One region of the Lysinibacillus sp. NPDC059133 genome, then DNA from elsewhere that is predicted to be linked to it. Evidence: riboswitches for the same ligand, from Rfam matches in the RefSeq annotation. Region 1 holds a riboswitch; each other region holds the start of a gene.
What was found. A riboswitch is a leader RNA that binds a small molecule or an ion and turns the genes downstream of it on or off. The one in region 1 is predicted to bind cobalamin.
Positions count from the first base shown of each region.

Region 1 (3,116 bases):
GGGGGCAGGATATGATGTTCCAAATTGCCATTGCAGCCATCACAATTTTTTTCTTATTTCCACATCGGCTTATTCAGCATTGGCATCGTTGGGGCAATTTCACTGATGCTATTGGATTATCGGCATTTGCGATTCAAGGTGCCCTTTATGCTGTGAAGCTCGACATGCCTATTAGTGCCGTTATTGTAGCTGCTGTCTTAACAGGGTCAGGTGGTGGAATTATTCGCGATTTATTAGCTAGACGACAACCATTAGTCCTCCGTGATGAAATCTATGGTGTTTGGGCAGCAATAGCCGGGCTTATCATCGGACTTCAACTTTTTACAGGGGATATCTTTTTATATGTATTATTTGGAGTGATCACAGTACTAAGAATACTTTCATACATGAAGAAATGGCGTTTACCGTTACGGAAGTTGAGTCGAGCATAGTTATACTGTTGCATAATAACAAGCCCAAATATCAGATTTGGGCTTGTTTTAAATATTTTTTCTTAAAATGTTCAATCCGCTTAATGGAATCTCCAAATTCCACTAACATCCTTCCTTTTTTTGCAGTGCGCACCTAATGAAATGGTAATAAATCACTTTTTCAATAGCATCATAGCTTCTTCTAAAGTAGTCATATTTTTCATCATAGAGCAAGCTGCGTCCAAAATAGGAAAGGCTAAAGCTGCACCAGAGCCCTCGCCCAATCGCATATTCATCTGCAACATCGGTTCAACTCCGAGCATTTCAGCAGCAATTTTTGCACCTGGTTCTTCAGAGGCATGAGATGGAATGATATAGTCTTTTACGTTTGGTTCGAGTTCGTATGCAATAAGTGCAGCAATAGTAGAAATAAAGCCATCAATAACAACTGGTTTACGATGTGCAGCTGCTGCAAGTATCACTCCAGCCATAGCGCCTATTTCTAATCCACCAACCTTTGCAAGAATATCAATAGCATCATCGCGATTTGGTTTATTTAATGCAATAGCATTGTGAATGACTTCTACTTTATGTGCTATCCCCCCTGGTCCTACTCCTGCACCAAAGCCTGTCACTTCATTTGGATGACATTCGTGAAGAACCGATAATATTGCAGCACTTGGCGTCGTATTACCAATACCCATTTCGCCTGTCCCAAGTACATTCGCCCCTTTTTTTATTTCTTCCGTAGCTACTTCAATTCCTACTTCAATAGATTGAATGGCTTCTTCCCTTGACATAGCAGGACCTTTTGCCATATTGTCCGTGCCATATTTAATTTTTTTTATGATAACACCAGCATCATGTGGAATATCCTCTTTTACACCAACGTCTACTGTGACAATTTTTGCATTTGTGATTTTTGCGATAGCACAGACACCTGTTCCTCCTCTAGGAAAATTTAATGTTTGAAAGACCGTCACATTTTGTGGATTAGGTGTTACCCCTTCATCACAAACACCATGATCTGCTGCACAGACAATTATCGTCTTATTATCAATCGCAGGAAATAGGTCTCCTGTAATTCCGGATAGTTGTACAGCAAGAGCCTCCAGTTTCCCCAAGCTTCCAGGAGGCTTGCAAAGTGCATCTATGCGTTCCCTTGCCTTCTCCATCATTTTGTGGTCAGCACTTTGAATGTTTTGAATCGTTTGTTGTAATAATTGCATGAAAATTTCCCCTTTCTTTTTTGCCCTTGTTACTCGAAGAATGATTTAGAGAAAAAAATAAAAAGCCTGTAGTTTATTCCATAACAAATAAACTACAGACTTTTCCATCGTCTATATAACGGAAGCAGATAGGCAGGTCTCCTGGCTCAATTTCAACATTTCATAGAACCTTCCCAGCGATGCTAGTGGTATTCTCTATGAAACTCCCTTTTACAGTGGTGGGACCGCTAAAGCTTTTCACTTTATTCCCTATTCTCCCGCAATGGGCACCTAATGCTTTTATGCAATTATTTTAAATTTACGGCAAAGTGGTTTTTGTGTCAATGTTTAACTTTTACGTAAACATCACTCACAAGGGCGTGTTCGACATTCGTCAAATATTCTATTAAGTCGAATGTCTGCTTAAACGCCTACAATCATTATTGCTGTAACATTAGCTTTGTTTTATCTATTTCACTCAGACATGTTGCACCGAGCAAAAGAATAGCGCCTATTATTTGTAGGCTCGTCATTTTTTCTCCTATAATCATCGTCGAAATCACTAATGATGTCAGTGGATCAATATAGCTTAAAATAGCTATACTTTGCCCTTTTAGATGACGCATTCCGAAAAAGAACAGATAGAAGCCGATCCCCGCGTGGACAATGCCCAATGCTATAAGTAAGCTAATTGATTTTATATCGATTTGCATGACTTGAAACCCATTTGTCCCAATAAGATAAAGAGCAAGGAATAGCGCAGCTAAAGCAAGTTGAATAATCGTATTATCAGGCTCTTTTAATCCATGAATATACTTATTGGTAAATGTAACTATTGTATAGAAACAAGCTGCAATAAGCCCATATACAATACCGATATAATGTTCGCTCGTTTCGGTAATTTGACTTTGAACGATAAAATACAGTCCTACAAGAGCAACACAAACGTAAAAAATTTTTCTTACTACTATTTTCTCTTTCAAAACTATAGGTGATAAACAAATCACTAGTACTGGAGCAAAATAGTAACTTAGCGCTGCATTTGCGATGGTTGTTTCCTTGTACGCTTGGAAAAGGAAAATCCAATTACCGCATAAGGCAAAGCTCGAAAGTAACAATGGCCATTTATTTTGCAAAATAGTTGTTTTCGTAAACCTTTCTTTTTTACAAAGGAAAATCAACAGTAAAAAACAAGAGCCGATGAGACTCATCCAAAAGGCAATTTCACTCGAAGGCAACTTAATGTATTTTGCAAAAACACCGACAGCGCCAAAAATCATCATTGATAAAATAAAAGATAGTTTTCCGCTCATTTCTAATTCCTACTTTCTACATGTATATAGTCTTCGATATACAGTAGAATCTATTGAGAATTAGCAAGCTTTTATTGAATGCCTTAACAGTCGATTCTACTGTAAAGACATTTTTGGGGGTGCAATCGTTTGGTACATAATTATCCCTCCTTAATAGATTTAATTGTAACACATTTCTGAATATT
Region 1 is NZ_JBHZDH010000049.1:36,836-39,951, forward strand. Features, by position in the region: gene ACFXN8_RS20510 (trimeric intracellular cation channel family protein) at 1-431, shown strand, start outside; gene cobT (nicotinate-nucleotide--dimethylbenzimidazole phosphoribosyltransferase) at 584-1,639, opposite strand; cobalamin riboswitch at 1,754-1,928, opposite strand; gene ACFXN8_RS20520 (DMT family transporter) at 2,059-2,931, opposite strand.

Region 2 (3,116 bases), on a different contig from region 1:
CAAAGATTTAGTTGCTTCCACCATGTTTGCCAAAGCGGCAATTGTTTCAGTTTCTTTTCTCGTTTTTAAGCCGCAGTCAGGATTTACCCAAAATTGATTGCTTTCAAGAACTTGTAAACTATCTCTCATAATACCGAGTATTTCTTCCTCACCCGGTACACGAGGACTATGAATGTCATATACGCCTAATCCAATTCCTTTTTTATAAGGGTTTACTTGAAGTGAAGAGATAAGCTCACCATGGCTTCGAGATGTTTCAATTGAAATAACGTCCGCATCTAGTGCACTAATTGGTTCTATGAAATCGTTAAATTCACAGTAACACATATGTGTATGGATTTGTGTTTCATTTTTCACACTAGATGTGGCAAGTTTAAAGGCATTTACTGCCCAATCTAAGTATGCCCCCCAGTCTTCTTTTCGGAGCGGTAAACCTTCTCGCAGGGCTGGCTCATCCACTTGAACAATGGAAATACCTGCGTTTTCCAGTGCTTCAACCTCTTTGCGAAGTGCTAGTGCAATTTGATAAGCAACATCTTTTCGTGAAAGATCGTCTCGCACAAATGACCAATTTAAAATGGTCACAGGGCCTGTCAGCATTCCCTTCACAAAACGCTTTGTTAAACTTTGAGCATAAGCCGACTCTTTCACTGTTATTGGTGCTGCCCAAGCGACATCTCCATAAATAATAGGAGGCTTCACGCAACGTGAACCATAGGATACAACCCACGCTTTTTCCGTAAATGCAAAACCGGTAAGTTTTTCACCGAAATATTCTACCATGTCAGTGCGTTCAAATTCACCATGGACAAGTACATCAATATCTAGTTCTTCTTGAATGTCAATCCAGCGTTTTGTTTCCAGTTCAATAAATGCTTCGTATGCTTCGTTCGATAATTGTTTTTTTCTCCATGCATTTCGATTCCTTTTGACCTCATCAGATTGAGGGAAACTTCCTATTGTTGTCGTTGGGAATAGCGGTAACCCTAAAGCTTGCTGTTGAATCTTTTGGCGGTGACTAAAATCACTATGTCGTTCAAAATCTTGAATTGTCACTGTTTGAACTGCCTGATGGATCACCTGGTTTTGACGAATTGGATGATTTTTTAGGGCTTCAATCGCCTTCATACTTTCTGATAAGTTATGAATCGTGCTACCATCTTTGTCTCGTCTAAATTTAGTTACCTCAACGATTTCTACGATTTTTTCATCAGCGAAGGAAAGTGCATTTTTTAGAACAGGATCGAGCTTATTTTCAAGAGAGGTCGTTATTGGTACGTGTTGTAGGTTGCTAGATGGTTGAATCCATAATGCTACAGCATTACTTAGTGTTTCAATTGCCTGAATCGTAGAGTTTACCTCTGCTAGGTTTGAACGCCAAATATCACGGCCATTAACAACACCAATCGCTAATACTTTATCTTTAGGAAAACCAAATTGACGAAGCGATCCCATATTCCCTTTATAGCCATGGACGAAATCTAAACCAAAACCTTGAACAGGGAGTGCCATTATTGCTTCATAAGAGGTTAATGCTTCAAAGTATGTTTGAAGCATTATTTTCGCCTCTGGCACTGCTCCAGCTAGTTGTGCGTATATTTCTTGTACAAGCTTTATTTCTGTCTCATCTAATGTAGTTACAAGGGATGGCTCTTCTAGTTGAATCCAATTGGCACCTGCATTCACTAATTCTTTCAACACTTGGGCATAGAGTGGTAGTATGGCCAGTAAATATTCAACTTGTGTTACCTTGTTATAACCTTTCGTTAGTTTGCAAAATGTATAAGGACCAATTAATGTCGGCTTTGCGATAATGCCGTATGCTTCTTTAGCCTCTAAAAAATCTGCTAAAACTTTGTTTTCCGTTATTTGTAATGTTTGTTCTTCAAATTCTGGCACAATATAATGATAGTTTGTATTAAACCATTTTGTCATTTCACTGGCCACTGCTGTTTTGTTCCCACGTGCTATGCTGTAATAGGTATGTAAATCTACCTTTCCACCTTGCCAGTTAAAACGCTTAGGTACTAAACCAAACATCACGGCTGTATCTAACATTCTATCGTAATAAGTGAAGTCTCCAACTGTTACCATATCTATGCCCAGTTGAAGCTGTTTTTCTAACCTAGATAATCGGATATTCTTTATTTTTACTTGAAAATCTACTTCAGAAAGTTCATGTCGCCAAAATGCTTCTAATGCTTTTTTCCATTCACGATCTTCCCCAATGTATGGGTAGCCAATTAGTGTACTTGTATAAGTCATTTCAATCACCCTTTCAGAAATAATAAAAAGCCATTCTCCTTCTAGGAAAATGGCTGCATGTTAAATTTGTCAATGAAAAAACAATACGAAGAAGTGTATACTTCCGCATAGGTCATTCGTTGTCGCACAGTGCCTGAATGGTCACATTTCACCACCTATTTCCACGTAGGTATTTGGTGTGTACTAGAAATTGGCAGGTCTCCTGGCTTTTCATCAACACGTCTCACTGCCTTCCCAGTTTCCCAGTGGCATTTGTGATTTGCTCCGAATTACAGTTGCGGGACAGCGTCGGATTTACACCGACTTCCCTTTTAAGCCAAACTATCATTTGGCACCAACTCTTACACAATATTCAATTATGCTCCTACTATAACATATAGTTCAGAATAGTAGAAATTTTTTCTTAAAAATTTAAAGGATTATACTAGTCATGTTTTAATCAAAAGTCCAATACTTTCTCGATATTTACTTCGTACCTCTATATTTGAGCATAGATAGTATTCCAAGAATCGATCCAATCGCTAATATGGTAAAGACCCATTCCCAACTAATGATTCTCTGAATAATAGGGATGAGATTGATAGAAATTATAGTAACTAGGAAACCAATACACATTTGAAAAGTAAGGGCTGTACGTACATACTCAACTTCAGCTATTTCTGAGACTGCTGCAGAAAACCTTGCATCATAGTATCCCCCTTTAAAATAAGATTGAATAATGTCATTATACAAAAAAAATAGAAAACGAATCCACCTCTTGTTCATATAAAGAGATTAAAAGCGCTGATGCAAACACTATAGTTCCAATCCAGTCGACTTTCGGCGCACCTTTTTGTATTCAATGAATAACT
Region 2 is NZ_JBHZDH010000004.1:4,732-7,847, reverse strand. Features, by position in the region: gene metE (5-methyltetrahydropteroyltriglutamate--homocysteine S-methyltransferase) at 1-2,265, opposite strand, end outside; cobalamin riboswitch at 2,441-2,619, opposite strand.
Region 2: linked by a shared signal. The riboswitch ahead of metE (5-methyltetrahydropteroyltriglutamate--homocysteine S-methyltransferase) and the one ahead of cobT (nicotinate-nucleotide--dimethylbenzimidazole phosphoribosyltransferase) in region 1 are both predicted to bind cobalamin.

Region 3 (3,116 bases), on a different contig from region 1:
TATCCACTCTACCCGATCACTTTCCTACCCAAGCGGAGCAGTTATCCACTCTACCTGATCACTTTTCCACCCGAGCGGAGCAGTTATCCACTCTACCCGATCACTTTCCTACCCGAGCAGAGCAGTTATCCACTCTACCCGATCACTTTCCTACCCAAGCGGAGCAGTTATCCACTCTACCTGATCACTTTCCCACACAAGCGGAGCAGTTATCCACCTTTCCCGATTACTTTTTCATCCAAGCGTAGTAAGTCTCCTTCTTATCCATAAAAAAAGCTGCCCTTGATAAAGGACAGCTCCAAAATACTATTTTTCGATATAAACTATTTAAATGACTCAGGATATACCGCTTTTGCTATTAACTCAACAGCTTCACCAATACGTGGACCTGGACGGTTTGAAATATCAGTATCAATATAGTAAACAGCTTTATTTTGAATGGCCGTGATTGAATTCCATCCATCACGAGAAAGAATTTCTTCCGCTGAGTTTTTCACATTGTCTACTGTTGTTAAAATGACTTCTGGATTTTTCGCAATGACATCTTCCTCAGATACCTGTGCCCAGCTTTCAAGGTCAGCAAAAACGTTGTTCACATGTGCAGCATTTAAAATCTCTTGTTGGAATGTATCAGAACCAGCTGTATAGATGACTGGCTTTGGACTAATCTCTAAGTAGATATTTTTTTGTTTTTTCACATCTTTAACTTTTGCTTGGACTTCAACAATTTTAGCTTTAATATCTGCATTTAACTTGTCGCCTGTATCTTTGATTCCCATAACTGTTGCGATTTGTTCGATATCCCCATAGACATCATCAAATGATTTAGCTGATTGAATGGCAAATACTTTAATACCCGCATCTTCGAGACCTTTTAAAGCATTTAAATTTTCTTCATCGCCTCCTGTTGTATAGGCAATAACGACATCTGGCTTTAGGGCTAAAATACGCTCACTATTGAATATTGTAGAATTAGAAACGCGCTCAATTTTTTGTGCTTCTTCTGGGTACGTATCAAATTCTGTTGCACCAACGATATTATCGCCAACACCTAGAGCAAATAAAATTTCTGTATTACTCGGTTGTAAGGAAACAATAGTTTTAGGTACTGCAGCAAACTCTACTTCTACGCCACGGTCATCCTTAACTTTATAACTAGTTTTCTCAACTTGTTGATCTTCTTTAGAAGCAGTCTCTTTATTCGTATCTTCTTTCGCCCCACAGCCAACTAATACGAGGGCCAGCATCAGCACAGAAAGCCATTGTAGCTTAAACATTTTCTTCATTTCATTGATTCTCCTTTTTCTTTTTCATCGGGTATGACTTACTAATAAACGGTATTTCAGCAATACCAGCCCGCTGATTCATAAAGACAGCCATTACAAAAAATACATTGGCTAGTAATCCTAAATAATCAAAGAGAATAGCAGGTATTTCCCGTTCTTCAGATACTATGTGCAAAACGCGATATGATTTTTTCGCCTCACTACGGCATAAATGTAATGCAGTAGCAGCCTCTGTTCCTTGAGGTAATACAAAGTTTTGTATTTCCTCCTTAACATGACTAACATAGAAATCATAGCGATCACTGAGCCAAGTCAAATCATCTTCGGTTACCGCTAATTTACCTCGGACTGAGCCATTTACATGGTAAGCCATTGGTAAAATGGCTAGTAAATCATCTGCTACTACCTCTACCGTTTCTTTTTTCACCGCCGCCATTGCTACACCAATATGTGTTGTTAGGCTATCCGTTCGAATTTCAAAATCTACTATCGATGCCTTTTCACGCATAAATGGATAACAAGAATAACGTGCATCTTTTTTCAAATCTAAGTCCCCGCTTTCCTTCGTGAAAAATTCTTACTTTATTAACACCTCGGCTTACATTAGGTGAATTATAAGTGTACATAAAAAAAACGTTGTTCCCACTTCTATGGAAACAACGAAAAATAACATAAATAGTGTCGCCTAGATACGACATAGCCTATGTATTTGCCGCATATTCTCCTAGCTTCCGAAGAGTTATCTATACGTTCAAACAAAGGTCGGTCTCCTGGCTTGTACAGTTCATTCAATCACGTTGTGAGTCATAAAAAACCTTCCCATCGAATAATTCGACAGTGGTATATCTTTATGATTCCTGTACTTACAGTTGCGGAAACAGCTTCGGTTTTTCACCGAATTCCCGATTATGCTATAGTTCAGCACCCTCATTCTGCAAGAATTATTCACTTGTAATGCAGTTTAACATAGATTGATAGGAAAAAATAGCTGTGGAATTTAGAATAAACAAATGACGATGGATAAAAATCATGCAGGTATTACCTTATGCACACGGATATATTCACTGCCCTCATGGGTATTCATCCTGCTCGTGCAGATATTTGTTATGCTTCATAGAGTAAAGCATTTTATTTTTTAATACGTTATAAAAACGATCTCTTAACGAGAGAATTTGCGGAAAATTAGCCAAATAACTTTTACCGGATGGCAGTCTTATATTTCTTTTTGGATTTAACATCTTTCTCTTCCTCAATTAAACGCTGTGCAATGTCTAGTAGTTTTGGGTCATTCGTTGCATCGAATAGCTTTTTAAAGGATACAATAATATCATAGCGTATTAATGTCGGATGCTTTTCGTCTAAACATGTTTGATACCTTTTAGCCAAATATGATACGACTAAATCTCTTTGTACCTGCCCTGCTAAGCCTATTTTCCAAATTGCCTGTAAAGTATGCCTCGCAGTTACTGTTTCTTCATCATACGTTACTGCCCAAATCTTTAAGAAGTCCTCTAATACTCTTTCTTCAGGATCACTTTTTGCTGCCAATGCGCATAAAAATTGTGCAGCACTTGCACGCACATGGCCATTTTTGTATGTAAGTGTCTGAACAAGTTGTTCCCAAACTGAATATGTCCAATCAACTGGTTCCTGCATAATTTTCAATAATTCTTCGTATGATTTGTATTGAATATCACTGTCACGCTCTGTTAAATTACTAAAAAGTTGCAAAATCTCTTTTTCCATGATTCATCCCTACCTTTATTGTTTCAGAACGAAAAAAAATAATGCACTTGTAAGTGTTTTCTCATTTCCCATCATTCGTTACTT
Region 3 is NZ_JBHZDH010000023.1:54,291-57,406, reverse strand. Features, by position in the region: gene ACFXN8_RS13880 (helical backbone metal receptor) at 324-1,286, opposite strand; gene ACFXN8_RS13875 (hypothetical protein) at 1,288-1,830, opposite strand; cobalamin riboswitch at 2,030-2,230, opposite strand; gene ACFXN8_RS13870 (hypothetical protein) at 2,484-3,032, opposite strand.
Region 3: linked by a shared signal. The riboswitch ahead of ACFXN8_RS13875 (hypothetical protein) and the one ahead of cobT (nicotinate-nucleotide--dimethylbenzimidazole phosphoribosyltransferase) in region 1 are both predicted to bind cobalamin.

Region 4 (3,116 bases), on a different contig from region 1:
GCACACGTTCCGCTTCATCTGTCCCAATTAATAATTGATGTATTTTGTCATCAATTTGTGTTGCATTTTCTAGGCCTAATTTCGCTTCATAAACACCATTTGCATTCGGTGTTGCTGATTCGTTTGCGAAGCTGTGTGGGTCTGTTGGTGGACCGTTTGTGCGCCAGAAATTAATATCTACTTGATTATCCATTAATTTTTGGAGCCCTACCATTACATCAGCGCCTTCAAGTTTTAATTGAACGCCTATTTTAGCTAATTCCCCTTGCATTAATTCTGCCATGGGTTTTTGGATAGCATCTGTGGCAATATAGATTAAATCTAATGTAAGAGGTTGCCCATTTTTAGAACGGATTTTATCACCATTTTTTAATGTCCAACCTGCTTCATCTAATAACTGCTCGGCTTTTTCTGGATTAAATAGGATTGGTTTTAACTCAATATTGGCATATGGAATAGCATCCCAAAACAGTGTATTGGCAACCTTTTCTGTACCATGGGTAATACTTTCAACCATTTGTTCTTTATTAACAGCGTATTGAATAGCCTGACGTACTTTTAATTCTGCTAAAGGACCAGATTGTGTATTAAAAAGTAATGCACGTGTAGATAAAGGTTCAGATACAGCCGTTTTGTATTGATTGCTGTCTTTTAAGAAAGTGTAGTTATCTAAGCTAATAATGCCACGACCATAAATTAAGTCTAATTCTTCATTTTCAAATGCCAGTGAAATAGATTCTGAATCTGGTATAATTTTCACTTTTACTTTGTCTACTAGTGGCTTTTCACCCCAATAATGTTCGTTGCGGCTAAAAAGTGCATATTGATCTTTTTTATATTCGGTTAATACCCATGGACCTGTTCCAACCGGAGCTTTAATACCTTTATTTGTTGCATCTCCCTCATGGAATCCGTTATCCCCTAAGAAGCGAAATGGTCGCACAAAAGCCAGTTCATTTAATACAGGGTAATAGGGTGCATCTAATTGAAGACGAATTGTATAGTCATCTTCTTTCACAACATCTACAATATGATTCACCATTCCCATCCAAGAGTGTGTATCACGATCTGCTAAAACTGCATTAAAATTACGAATAACATTATCTGCATTAAAGACTGTCCCATCAGAGTATTTTACATCTTGTCTAAGATGAAATATGTAAGCTGTTTTATCGTCAGAAATTTCCCAGCTCTCCGCTAATTTCGGCGATATTGTCCCGTCATCGTTATATTCTACTAATGATTCATATACCATTGCTTGCGCAGTCATTTGGTTTGGTAAATAGGTATGCGGATTTAAAGGCCCTATATCTAGCGGCCAGCCAATTGTTATCATTTTTCCTTCATTATTATTTTTGCTAGAAGTTTTACTTCCATTACCTTCACTCGAGCTTGAACAGCCTGCTAAAATCGTTAACATCAGTATTAGAATGAACGGTAATAATTTTTTAAAAAATATCATTATGATTGCTCCTGTCTATTCTTGGGTGTTAGAAAATTAAAATATATATGTTTCTCCACTATACTTCTAACTTGAAATACAAAGTAATCGTCATTACTTTGCTCTCTCTTTATTTACACCTCACTTTGATGTAAATTACTTAGATTAGAAAAAGGCATAAAAAAAATCCTTATTCCACGTGAATAAGGATAGAAAAACTCATTATTAAAAGCCTTCCATCCATCTCCCTATCTTTCGTAGATCTACAATGAATCATACTACAAGCAGGCATTCTGGCTTATGAATCTTCATTTTGCTTCACCTTCCCGAGTACTTACTCAGTGGTATTTGAAACAAAACTCCTCATTTACAGCTGCGGGACAGCATGGGATTTACACCCATTTTCCTTTAAATTAAGTGAAAAAGTTTTTTCACTCAAACTTGTAATGTTACATATTAAATTTTGTATTAAACATAACACGCTTCAAAGATACACGTCAATTTTATTTTCTGAATATAATAAAGTTTTGCGATTTTTAAACAAAGATATGTATGTATATTCCATCAAAAAAGCCATCTCACACTAGTGAGACGGCCCCATTTCTATTGTTGATGTTTTTTTAACATTGATTCTGTGAAAGGCTGAGATTGTCCCTTTGGAATACTTATTGTTTGCCACTCAGAACCCTTTACTTGCTTAGCAATGCAAACGATTTGACCGACATGTTGTGAATAATGGGACATTTGTCTTTCAATCGCATCTATCACGGAATGTCGTTCTCCCCTTATCGTTACAAACCCTTGTAAATCAGCTTCCGTTAATTTTTGTAAAGCATCTAAAAATACTTGCCAGCCCTTTTCCCATACTGTCATTACCTCTTCTTTTGTCTGAAGGCTATCCATAAATTCATCATCACGATTTCTCGTTGATTTCTCACCATCTGTCGTAAGAAAGTCAGTCCATCTCGATATCATATTTCCACTAACGTGTTTTACAATCACTGCGATACTATTTGAATCTTCATTATACGCCCAGTGCAATTGGGCCTCTTCCAGTTGGTCGAGTGTTTTATCGCCTAGCTCTTTGACACTTCTAAATCTTTTCTGGACAACATTTAAATACGTTTGCGCTACTGTCATTGTTGAACCCCCCATCCCTTTTCTACTATTTTAATATAGACTGAATGAGATGTGTCATTTTGGTAACTAGTTGTTGCCAAAAATAAAGTATTACTTACTCACGAGGGGTTCTTTATCACCACTGATCGCTCCCCCCTCACCAATCGAGCTTTAGCAGGCAGTTATTTTCCACATTACTTCTTTGCTTTCGCTGAATTTATGTGCGAGATAAATTCCCTCGCAAGAGCAACCATTTTTTCTTGTGCTTCCTGTTGATCACCATTTAATTGATAGCCTATTTGATATGCATAGCCATTATAATACGTATAAAACTCATTGGCTTTTGTACTCATTTGATAAATACGCTTGTCTGCCTCATCATAATTATAGTATACATACGCGAAACCTTTATCCGGTGTCATCGCATGATAATACAAAGGATCCATAAAATTCAAACCTACATTCGTGATTTCCCCTGAAAACTCCTGACTATCTTCCGTAACTTTATAGTTTACTGGATTATGATTTACATTTGTTACTGTCAAAATAATATATT
Region 4 is NZ_JBHZDH010000001.1:215,549-218,664, reverse strand. Features, by position in the region: gene nikA (nickel ABC transporter substrate-binding protein) at 1-1,462, opposite strand, end outside; cobalamin riboswitch at 1,708-1,901, opposite strand; gene ACFXN8_RS01065 (DUF1572 family protein) at 2,045-2,581, opposite strand; gene ACFXN8_RS01060 (hypothetical protein) at 2,755-3,116, opposite strand, start outside.
Region 4: linked by a shared signal. The riboswitch ahead of nikA (nickel ABC transporter substrate-binding protein) and the one ahead of cobT (nicotinate-nucleotide--dimethylbenzimidazole phosphoribosyltransferase) in region 1 are both predicted to bind cobalamin.